DNA from 3 places in the Streptomyces sp. NPDC088730 genome. Region 3 is predicted to be linked to each of the others. Evidence: riboswitches for the same ligand, from Rfam matches in the RefSeq annotation. Region 3 holds a riboswitch; each other region holds the start of a gene.
What was found. Region 3 has a riboswitch for cyclic di-AMP ahead of ACIP89_RS06980 (M23 family metallopeptidase). Riboswitches for the same ligand answer to the same signal wherever they lie in the genome.

Region 1 (3,268 bases), on a different contig from region 3:
GGACGGCCAGGCCCTGGGCCTTCCCCGCGCCCGAGCGCGGTGCCCTGCCCAACGGCCTCACGGTGCTGCGCTGCCACCGCCCCGGCCAGCAGGTCGTCGCCGTCGAGGTCTTCCTCGAAGCCCCGCTCGACGCCGAACCCGAGGGTCTGGACGGGGTGGCCACGATCATGTCGCGCGCCCTGTCGGAGGGCACCGACAAGCACAGCGCGGAGGAGTTCGCCGCCGAGCTGGAGCGGTGCGGCGCCACCCTGGACGCCCACGCCGACCACCCCGGTGTCCGGGTCTCCCTGGAGGTTCCCGCCTCCCGGCTGGCCAAGGCGCTCGGCCTGGTCGCGGAGGCGCTGCGGGCACCGGCCTTCTCGGACAGCGAGATCGAGCGGCTGGTGAACAACCGGCTCGACGAGATCCCGCACGAGCAGGCGAACCCCGCGCGGCGCGCGGCCAAGCAGCTCTCCAAGGAGCTCTTCCCGGCCACGGCCCGCATGTCGCGCCCGCGCCAGGGCACCGAGAAGACCGTCGAGCGGATCGACTCCGCGGCCGTGCGAGCCTTCTACGACGCCCACGTCCGCCCGTCCACCGCGACCGCCGTGGTCGTCGGCGACCTCACCGGCATCGACCTGGACGCCCTGCTCTCCGACACCCTGGGCGACTGGTCGGGCAACACCGCCGCGTCCCGGCCGGTCCCGCCGATCACCGCCGACGACACCGGCCGGGTGGTCATCGTGGACCGCCCCGGAGCGGTGCAGACCCAGCTGCTGATCGGCCGGATCGGCGCCGACCGGCACGACAGCGTCTGGCCGGCCCAGGTGCTCGGCACGTACTGCCTGGGCGGCACGCTGACCTCCCGGCTCGACCGGGTGCTGCGTGAGGAGAAGGGCTACACGTACGGCGTGCGCGCCTTCGCCCAGGTGCTGCGCTCCTCGGCCCCGGACTCCGCCTCGGGGGCGACCGGCGCCGCGATGCTCGCCATCAGCGGCTCGGTGGACACGGAGTCCACCGGACCGGCGCTGGAAGACCTGTGGAAGGTGCTCCGGACCCTGGCCGCGGAGGGCCTGACGGACGCCGAGCGCGAGACGGCCGTGCAGAACCTCGTGGGCGTGGCACCGCTGAAGTTCGAGACGGCCGCCTCCGTCGCGGGCACCCTCGCGGACCAGGTCGAGCAGCACCTCGCGGACGACTACCAGGCGCAGCTGTACGCGCGCCTGGCCGAGACCGGCACGGTGGAGGCGACGGCTGCCGTGGTCAACGCCTTCCCGCAGGACCGGCTGGTCACGGTCCTGGTCGGGGACGCCGCGCAGATCAAGGAGCCCGTCGCGGCTCTCGGCATCGGAGAGGTCTCGGTCGTCACCGGCTGATCTGCCACCGTCCCCGGCAGCGGGGCGGGAGCGAGGCCCTGGCGGGCCGTCCGCCGCCAGGGCCTTCCCTTTTGTCCCCTTTGGTGGAGAGGTTGCCTGTCTGCCCTGTGGGATGCGCTACAAAACCGCCTGTCCGTTTGGTGCGGGGAAGTGCCCCCGTTTAGCGTCGGCCCGGCTGTCCGTCACTCGTATGCCGCATCCGCGACGTACCGGGCAGTCATCGCCGAGTCCCCGTCAGGCGCGAGCCCGGGGAGCCGGGGACCCGTGCAGTCCCTGGGGTGAATCGGATGTCCGTGCCTCCACGAGGCCGGGACTCCGTAGGAGACCTTCCTGCTCCGAACCCGTCAGCTAACCCGGTAGGCGAGAAGGAAGGAAAGGACCAGCCACTTCATGGCGTTCACCCGTGCCACGGGGAAGCACCGTGCCCCGAGCCGTCTGACGCGTCGCGGCGCGAAGGCCGTCGGTATCGCGACCCTGGCGACCACCGGTGTCATCGGTTCCCTGGCCTCCCCGGCGCTCGCCGCGGACACCGAGGCCCCCGCCGCCGACACCGGCCTCTCCCAGATCGTCGCCATCGAGGGCGACCTGGCCGACCGGATCGACGCCCAGGCGGACGCACAGCGGCACCAGGCCGACGCCGCCGCCGAGGCGAAGGCCAAGGCGAAGGCGAAGGCCAAGGCCGACGCGAAGAAGAAGGCCGAGGCGAAGGCGAAGAAGGCCAGGGCCGCAGCCAAGGCCAGGGAGGCCCGCGAGAGCGAGGCGCGTGCCGCCCGCTCCGCCGAGCGCGCCCGGCTGGGCACCTTCCAGCTGCCCGTCGCGGGTTCTTACGTGAGCACCGGCTACAAGTCCAGCGGCTCCCTGTGGTCCTCCGGCAGTCACTCCGGCATCGACTTCCACGCCGCGTCCGGCAGCTCCGTCGTCGCCGTCGGCGCCGGTACGGTCGTCGAGGCCGGCTGGGGCGGCGCGTACGGCAACAACATCGTGCTCCGGATGACGGACGGCACGTACACCCAGTACGGCCACCTCTCCTCGATCGCCGTCTCCGTCGGCCAGAGCGTCGGCCAGGGGCAGCGGATCGGCCTCTCCGGCGCCACCGGCAACACCACCGGCCCGCACCTCCACTTCGAGGCCCGCACCACCCCGTCGTACGGCTCCGACATGGACCCGGTCGCCTATCTGCGCGCCCACGGCGTCACCGTCTGACCGACGCTGAGCACCCCACCGAAGGCCCCGGCGACCCGCCGGGGCCTTCGGCCGTACCCGGCCGCCGGACCGCGGCGCGGCACCCCTTCCCCGAACCCGTCCGCGGCCAAAAGATATTCATGAATTTCCGCCCGGCATCGGAAATGCGTCCGCATTGCAATAGAGTCACAGGACAGGCGTCGATCGGCCGCGTTTCGCGGGGATTAAGGCGGAGGTTCGGACATGCGCATTCCGGCGCATTCGGTATGCACGGCAATCCGTGACGACATCGTCTCCGGTGTCTTCGAACGCGGCAGCCGGCTCACCGAGGAAGTGCTCGCACGCCGTTACGGGGTTTCCCGCGTCCCGGTGCGTGAAGCGCTGCGCACCCTGGAGTCCGAGGGCTTCGTGGTCACCCGCAGGCATGCCGGGGCCTGCGTCGCAGAGCCCGACGAGCAGGAGGCGGCGGACCTGCTTGAGGTCCGGATGCTGCTGGAACCGCTCGGTGCGGCCCGTGCCGCCCAGCGCCGCACCGACGCCCACCTCAAGGTGTTGCGCGGCCTGGTCAGGCTGGGCCAGGAGCGGGCCCGCCGGGGTGAGGGCGAGGACCTGCGCTCACTGGGCGGCTGGTTCCACGAGACCCTCGCCCAGGCCTCCGGCAGCCCCGGCCTGATCGCCCTGCTCACCCAGCTCCGGCACAAGATCGCCTGGATGTACGCGGTCGACCCGCC
Region 2 (3,268 bases), 880 kb from region 3:
CTCCGCCCGGTCCCCGATACCGCGCTTGGGCACGTTCAGGATGCGGCGCAGCGGGACGGTGTCCTCGGGGTTGGACAGGACCCGGAGGTAGGCCAGGACGTCCCGGACCTCCTTGCGCTCGTAGAAGCGCACCCCGCCGACGACCTTGTAGGGCAGGCCGACCCGGATGAAGATCTCCTCGAAGACACGGGACTGCGCGTTCGTCCGGTAGAAGATCGCGACGTCGCCCGCCTTGGCGTCGCCCGCGTCGGTCAGCCGGTCGATCTCGTCCGCGACGAACTGGGCCTCGTCGTGCTCGGTGTCCGCGACGTAGCCGGTGATCCGGGTGCCGGAGCCGGCGTTGGTCCAGAGGTTCTTCGGGCGGCGGCTCTCGTTGCGCTCGATGACGGCGTTGGCGGCGGACAGGATCGTCTGGGTGGAGCGGTAGTTCTGCTCCAGCAGGATCGTGGTCGCGTCCGGGTAGTCCTCCTCGAACTGGAGGATGTTGCGGATCGTCGCACCCCGGAAGGCGTAGATCGACTGGTCGGCGTCACCGACGACGCACAGTTCGCCGGGGGCGTCGGCCGCACCGGCCGGGCCGACCAGCTCCCGTACGAGCGTGTACTGGGCGTGGTTGGTGTCCTGGTACTCGTCGACCAGGACGTGCTGGAAGCGGCGGCGGTAGTGCTCTGCGACGTCGGGGAAGGCCTGGAGCAGGTGCACCGTCGTCATGATGATGTCGTCGAAGTCGAGCGCGTTGGCCTCGCGCAGCCGGGACTGGTACATCGCGTAGGCCTGGGCGAGGGTCTTCTCGAAGCCGTCCGCGGCCTGGCCCGCGAAGGTCTCCTCGTCGATCAGCTCGTTCTTCAGGTTCGACACCTTGGCCGTGAACGACTTCGGCGGGAAGCGCTTCGGGTCGAGGTCGAGATCGCGGCAGACCAGGGCCATCAGCCGCTTGGAGTCCGCCGCGTCGTAGATCGAGAACGAGGAGGTGAAGCCGAGCTTCTTCGACTCGCGGCGCAGGATCCGGACGCACGCGCTGTGGAAGGTCATGACCCACATGGCGTTGGCGCGGGGCCCGACGAGCTGTTCGACGCGCTCCTTCATCTCGCCGGCGGCCTTGTTGGTGAAGGTGATCGCCAGGATCTGGCCGGGGTGCACCCCGCGCTCGGCCAGCAGGTGGGCGATGCGGTGGGTCAGCACCCGGGTCTTGCCCGAACCGGCCCCGGCGACGATGAGCAGCGGGGATCCCGCGTGCACGACGGCGGCCCGCTGCTCGGTGTTCAGCCCGTCGAGCAGCGCGGCGGCGTCGATGACCGGACGGTGGGCCCCGTCGCGGTAGTACGCGTCGCGGGGCGGCGGGGGCCCGTCGAACACGCCCCCGAAGAGGTCCTCCGGCACCGCTTCGGGTGCGGAGTCCTCGGGGGGCGGCGGGGGCCCTTCCTCCGAGTGCTGGAGGCCGGCCAGGAAACTGTCGTCAAAGAGGCTGCTCATCGCTGTCCGAGTCTAGGCGGCCCTACTGACACCACGGGCCCGCATGGCAGAACCCGTACTTCCGGAGCCACACACGGCGATGTCCGGACCACCGTGCGTAGGAAAATGACGCGCCGCGCCCGGCCGGGCGGCACGGGCTCCGCAAGGTCACGGAAATGTATCGGGCATATCGAACATCAACCTTCACAGCGGCACCATGAGTTGGCTAGCGTGCTCGTTCGGACGGCCGTACCCCCAGAGGCGAACCACGCCGAGCGGGCGTCCACGCCGAATCCGGGCCTCCCGTACGGGGTCCGGAACCGGGGACCCACGCGCAGCACCGGGGTGAATCGGTCCGCAACCCCCACCAGGACCGTAGGGCAGCCTTCCGTTCCGCCCGAACCCGACAGCTAACCCGGTAGGCGGTCCACGGAAGGAAATGCCGGTCTTGGCATCGCATCGCAAACCGCGCCCACGGGTGCGCAGCACCACGCCCGCCATCGGATTCACGACGGCCGCACTCGCCTCCGTGACCCTGCTGTCCACGCAGAGCGCGCTGGCGGCCCCGGCCCCGAAGCCCAGCATCGAGGAAGTCCAGAAGAAGGTCGACGACCTCTACCGGCAAGCGGGGACCGCGACCCAGCACTACGACCAGGCGAAAGAGGCGTCCGCCGCGCAGCGCACCAAGGTGGACGGGCTGCTGGACGACATCGCGAAGCGGGCCGACAAGCTGAACGACGCCCGCCGGACGCTCGGGAACTACGCGGCCGCCCAGTACCGCGACGGCGCGCTCGCGCCGACCGCCACCTTCTTCCTGGCCAACGACCCGCAGTCGTTCTTCGACCAGACCCACCTGATGAACCGGATGGCCGCGAACCAGCAGCAGGCCGTCACCGACTTCCGTACGAAGCAGGCAGAGGCGTCGAAGAAGCGGGCCGAGGCGGTGACGAGCCTGGAGACGCTCACCGCTTCGCAGACGAAGCTGCGCACCAGCAAGCAGAACGTGCAGAACAAGCTGGCCGAGGCGCGCACCCTGCTGTCGAAGCTGACCGCGCAGGAGAAGGCGCGGCTGGCCGAGCTGGAGGAGAAGAAGAAGGCCGAGGCCGCGCGCAAGGCCGAGGAGCTGGCGAAGAAGCAGGCGGCCGCGAAGGCGGAGGCCGACCGCAAGGCCGAGGAGGCCGGCAGCGGGAGCGGGAGCGGCACAGGCTCCGGTAAGAGCACGGGTACGGGTACGGGTACAGGCACCGGTTCCGGCTCTGACTCCGGCTCCGGTTCGGACAGCGGGGCGACGACGCGGGCCGGGAAGGTCCTCGCGTTCGCCAGGGCCCAGATCGGCAAGCCGTACGTCTGGGGGGCGACCGGCCCGTCCTCGTACGACTGCTCGGGGCTGACCCAGGCGGCCTGGAAGGCCGCGGGCGTCACCATTCCCCGGACCACCTGGGACCAGGTGAACGTCGGCAGCCGGATCGCCACGGCGGACCTTCAACCCGGTGACCTGGTCTTCTTCTACGACGACATCAGCCACGTCGGGATCTACAAGGGCGACGGCATGATGATCCACGCGCCGAAGCCGGGGGCCGATGTGCGCGAGGAGTCGATCTACTACATGCCGATCTACGGGAGCGTCCGCCCCGGCTAGGGCCTGTCCGACCACGATCCGCCGGACAGACCCCAGGGCCTGTCCGGCCCTGACCCGCCGGACAGGCCCTGGGAGCGCTCGGGCCCCCGGGCGCTCAGGTCCAGAGCGTGGCGATGAAGATGTTGACCATCGTCAGTCCGCCCACCGCCGCGAAGAGGCCCTTCTCGACCTTCTCCT
Region 3 (3,268 bases):
GCCTCCGCCCGGGTCATCGCGGCGACCGCCATGCGCGCGGTGCTGCCGACACCGTCCGACCGGATCGGCGGGCTGTACGTGGCCGCGCGGTACGAGGCGGCGCAGGCGGACGAGTTCGTCGGCGGTGACCTGTTCTCGGTCACGGACACCCCGTACGGGGTACGGCTGGTGGTCGGGGACGTGCGCGGCAAGGGCCTGGACGCGGTGGAGGCGGTGGCGGTGATCATCGGGGCGTTCCGGGAGGCCGCCGAGCAGGAGCGGTCACTGGAGGGGGTGGCCCAGCGGCTGGAGCGTGCGCTGGCGCGGGAATCGAGCAGGCGCGGCGGGCTCGACGCGGTGGAGGGTTTCGTCACCGCCGCGCTGGCGGAGATCCCGCAGGGCTCCAGCAGGGTGCGCGTCGTCAACCGCGGCCATCCCGAACCGCTGCTGCTGCACTCGGACGGGGCGCTGGAGCAGCTGCGGCCCACGCTGCCCGCGCTGCCCCTGGGGATGGACCTGGGTGTGTGGCCGGACCGCTCCGACGAGTGGGAGCTGCCCGCCGGGTCGACGCTGCTCCTTTATACGGACGGCCTCTCCGAGGCCCGTGATGCCGACGGGGTCTTCTACGACCCGGCCGAGCGGCTGCGCGGACGGATCTTCCCGGGGCCCGAGGAGCTGCTGTCGGCGCTGACCGATGACGTACGGCTGCACACCGGTGGGGTGACGACCGACGACATGGCCCTGCTCGCGGTCGTGCGCCCGACCGAGGGGCAGCCGGACCGGCGTACGACCGTGAAGATCGTGGGCCTGGACGGCGGAGCCGGGTGAAGGCGGGTGAAGCCGGTGAAGGCGAGGGGCCGGACGCGGGGGAGTGCGGATGGATGTGGGGGAGAGGCGCGGTCGATGCCACCGTGCGTAACCGTAAGGAATCCCTCCGCATAACATTTGACGCAACGTCAGAAAACGGCTAACGGTTGAGGGTTGTTCAACTCGCCCGATTCCACCCGGTTGTGTCCCGTAAAGTCCAGGCCAAGGATCGGAACGATCAGTGGGAACGGCTTGGAATCGGGCCCGTGTGTCTATTAACGTTCGATAACGCAGCGCGGTTGTCCCAGCCGCCGTCAGTGGCGGCACCGTGCGCGAGCGCCGAATTCCGCAAGGGAACCGGGGAACCACCTACATGGGGTGAATCGGGCATCTCTGTCTCGTTGAGAGGCGGAGGGACCCGTAGGAGACCTTCCTGCTCCGAACCCGTCAGCTAACCCGGTAGGCGAGAAGGAAGGAAAGGAGCGCGCCCCAGTGGCGTCCAACAAGCCTGCCCCCGAAGCCCCCTCCTGGTTCGCACCCGAACACGGAAACGACTTTGGACCCGGGCCCGGTGCCGCTTACGGCGCCAACCACGGAACCGCTTACGGAACCGGTCACGGGGCCGACTACGGAACCGCTTACGGAACCGATCGGGGCAGCGAGTTCGGGAGTGAGTTCGGCACCGGCCTCCGCGCCGAGGAGGCCGAATCCGGCAGGGCGTGGGAGGAATGGAACCCCACGGAGGAGTCCATCCGCCCCGTGCGCGGCAAGCACCGCGTCGCCAAGCAGCGCAACGGCCTCGCCCGCAGCTCCACCGTTCTCGGCGTCGGTGTCATCGCCGCCGTCGGCGCGGGTGGCATGGCCTCCGCCCAGAGCAAGCCGCCCGTGTCTATCTCTCTTCCCGACGCCATCTCCGACAAACTTCCCGAGGCCAAGTCCCTTCCTGGCGTCGGCGCGTTGTTCTCGGGTGAGTCCGAGGCGGAGAAGGCCGAGGTCGTGACCGCCGCCGCCCCGCTGACGACGGCCGGCATCACCACCACAGAGGCCGAGCAGGGCACGACGGACGCCGGCGAGGCGCTCCGCGCCCGCATCCTCCAGCAGGCCGAGCAGCAGCAGGACTCCGCCGACGCCGAGGCCAGGGCGGCCGAGGAGAAGGCCGCGGCGGAGAAGGCGGCCGCAGAGGCGAAGAAGCAGCAGGACGCGGCGGAGGCCAAGGCCGCCGCCGCTAAGAAGAAGGCCGCGGAGGAGGCGAAGAAGAAGGCGGAAGCGGTACGGCTCGCGAAGCTCGCCGCCAGCTACGCCATCCCCACCTCCTCGTACACGATCACCTCGACCTTCGGCGAGGCCGGTTCGATGTGGTCCTCCGGCTACCACACGGGCCTCGACTTCGCGGCGCCGACCGGTACCCCGATCAAGGCCATCCACAGCGGCACCATCAAGTCCGCCGGCTGGTCCGGCGCGTACGGCTACCGCACGGTCCTGGAGCTTGAGGACGGCACGGAGCTGTGGTTCTGCCACCAGTCCTCGATCGGCGTCGGCGTCGGCCAGCAGGTCACCACCGGGGACACCATCGGACGCGTGGGCGCGACCGGCAACGTGACCGGCCCGCACCTCCACCTTGAGGTCCACACCCCGGACGGCACCGGCATCGATCCGATGCCGTGGCTGCGCGCCCGTGGCCTGACGGTCTGAGCCCACCGAAGTCCGTGTCCACGGAACCCCGGCAGTCCTGACGCTCACCCCCCGACGTCAGGGCTGCCGGTCCCGGCTCCTGGCCGGTCCTGATAGTTCTGCTGGTCTTGCCCGTTCTGCTGGTCCTGCTGGTCCTGCCGGTTCTGGCTGGGGCATACGGGTGTAGCTGTAGCGGCCATGGAATAGCGCGTGCCGTGCGGTGGGTTGCTCCATCCATGACTTCTCTTCACAAGCTCGGTTCCTCCGGCCTCCAGGTCTCCACGCTCTCCCTCGGCGGCAACGTCTTCGGCTGGACCGCCGACGAGGCGCAGTCCTTCGCCGTCCTCGACGCGTACACGGCGGGCGGGGGCAACTTCGTGGACACGGCCGACACGTACTCCTCCTGGATCCCCGGCAACGTGGGCGGCGAGTCGGAGACCCTCATCGGTAAGTGGTTCGCCGCTCGGGGCAACCGCTCCGACGTCGTCCTGGCCACCAAGGTCGGCTCCCACCCCGAGTACAAGGGGCTCGCCGCCGCCACCATCAGGGCCGGGGCCGAGGAGTCGCTGCGCCGGCTCGGTACGGACTACATCGACCTCTACTACACGCACCACGACGACGAGACCGTCCCCGTCGAGGAGATCATCACCGCTCTCGACCAGCTGGTGAAGGAGGGCAAGGTCCGCGAGATCGCCGCCTCCAACATCAGCCCGGCGCGGCTCCGCGCCTCGCTGGACTTCTCCGAGCGCGAGGGCCTGGCCCGCTACGTGGCGCTCCAGCCGCACTACAACCTCGTCTCGCGTGACACCTA

Region 1: another riboswitch for cyclic di-AMP. It lies ahead of ACIP89_RS26800 (M23 family metallopeptidase); the one in region 3 lies ahead of ACIP89_RS06980 (M23 family metallopeptidase).
Region 2: another riboswitch for cyclic di-AMP. It lies ahead of ACIP89_RS10970 (NlpC/P60 family protein); the one in region 3 lies ahead of ACIP89_RS06980 (M23 family metallopeptidase).

What each region holds. Positions count from the first base shown of each region.
Region 1 covers NZ_JBIVLK010000010.1:140,818-144,085, reverse strand. Annotated here, with positions in the region: gene ACIP89_RS26805 (M16 family metallopeptidase) at 1-1,355, shown strand, start outside; cyclic di-AMP (ydaO/yuaA leader) riboswitch at 1,567-1,733, shown strand; gene ACIP89_RS26800 (M23 family metallopeptidase) at 1,746-2,558, shown strand; gene ACIP89_RS26795 (GntR family transcriptional regulator) at 2,781-3,268, shown strand, end outside.
Region 2 covers NZ_JBIVLK010000002.1:906,241-909,508, reverse strand. Annotated here, with positions in the region: gene pcrA (DNA helicase PcrA) at 1-1,473, opposite strand, end outside; cyclic di-AMP (ydaO/yuaA leader) riboswitch at 1,729-1,893, shown strand; gene ACIP89_RS10970 (NlpC/P60 family protein) at 1,892-3,091, shown strand; gene ACIP89_RS10965 (hypothetical protein) at 3,186-3,268, opposite strand, start outside.
Region 3 covers NZ_JBIVLK010000002.1:22,959-26,226, reverse strand. Annotated here, with positions in the region: gene ACIP89_RS06985 (PP2C family protein-serine/threonine phosphatase) at 1-807, shown strand, start outside; cyclic di-AMP (ydaO/yuaA leader) riboswitch at 1,114-1,267, shown strand; gene ACIP89_RS06980 (M23 family metallopeptidase) at 1,279-2,478, shown strand; gene ACIP89_RS06975 (aldo/keto reductase) at 2,694-3,268, shown strand, end outside.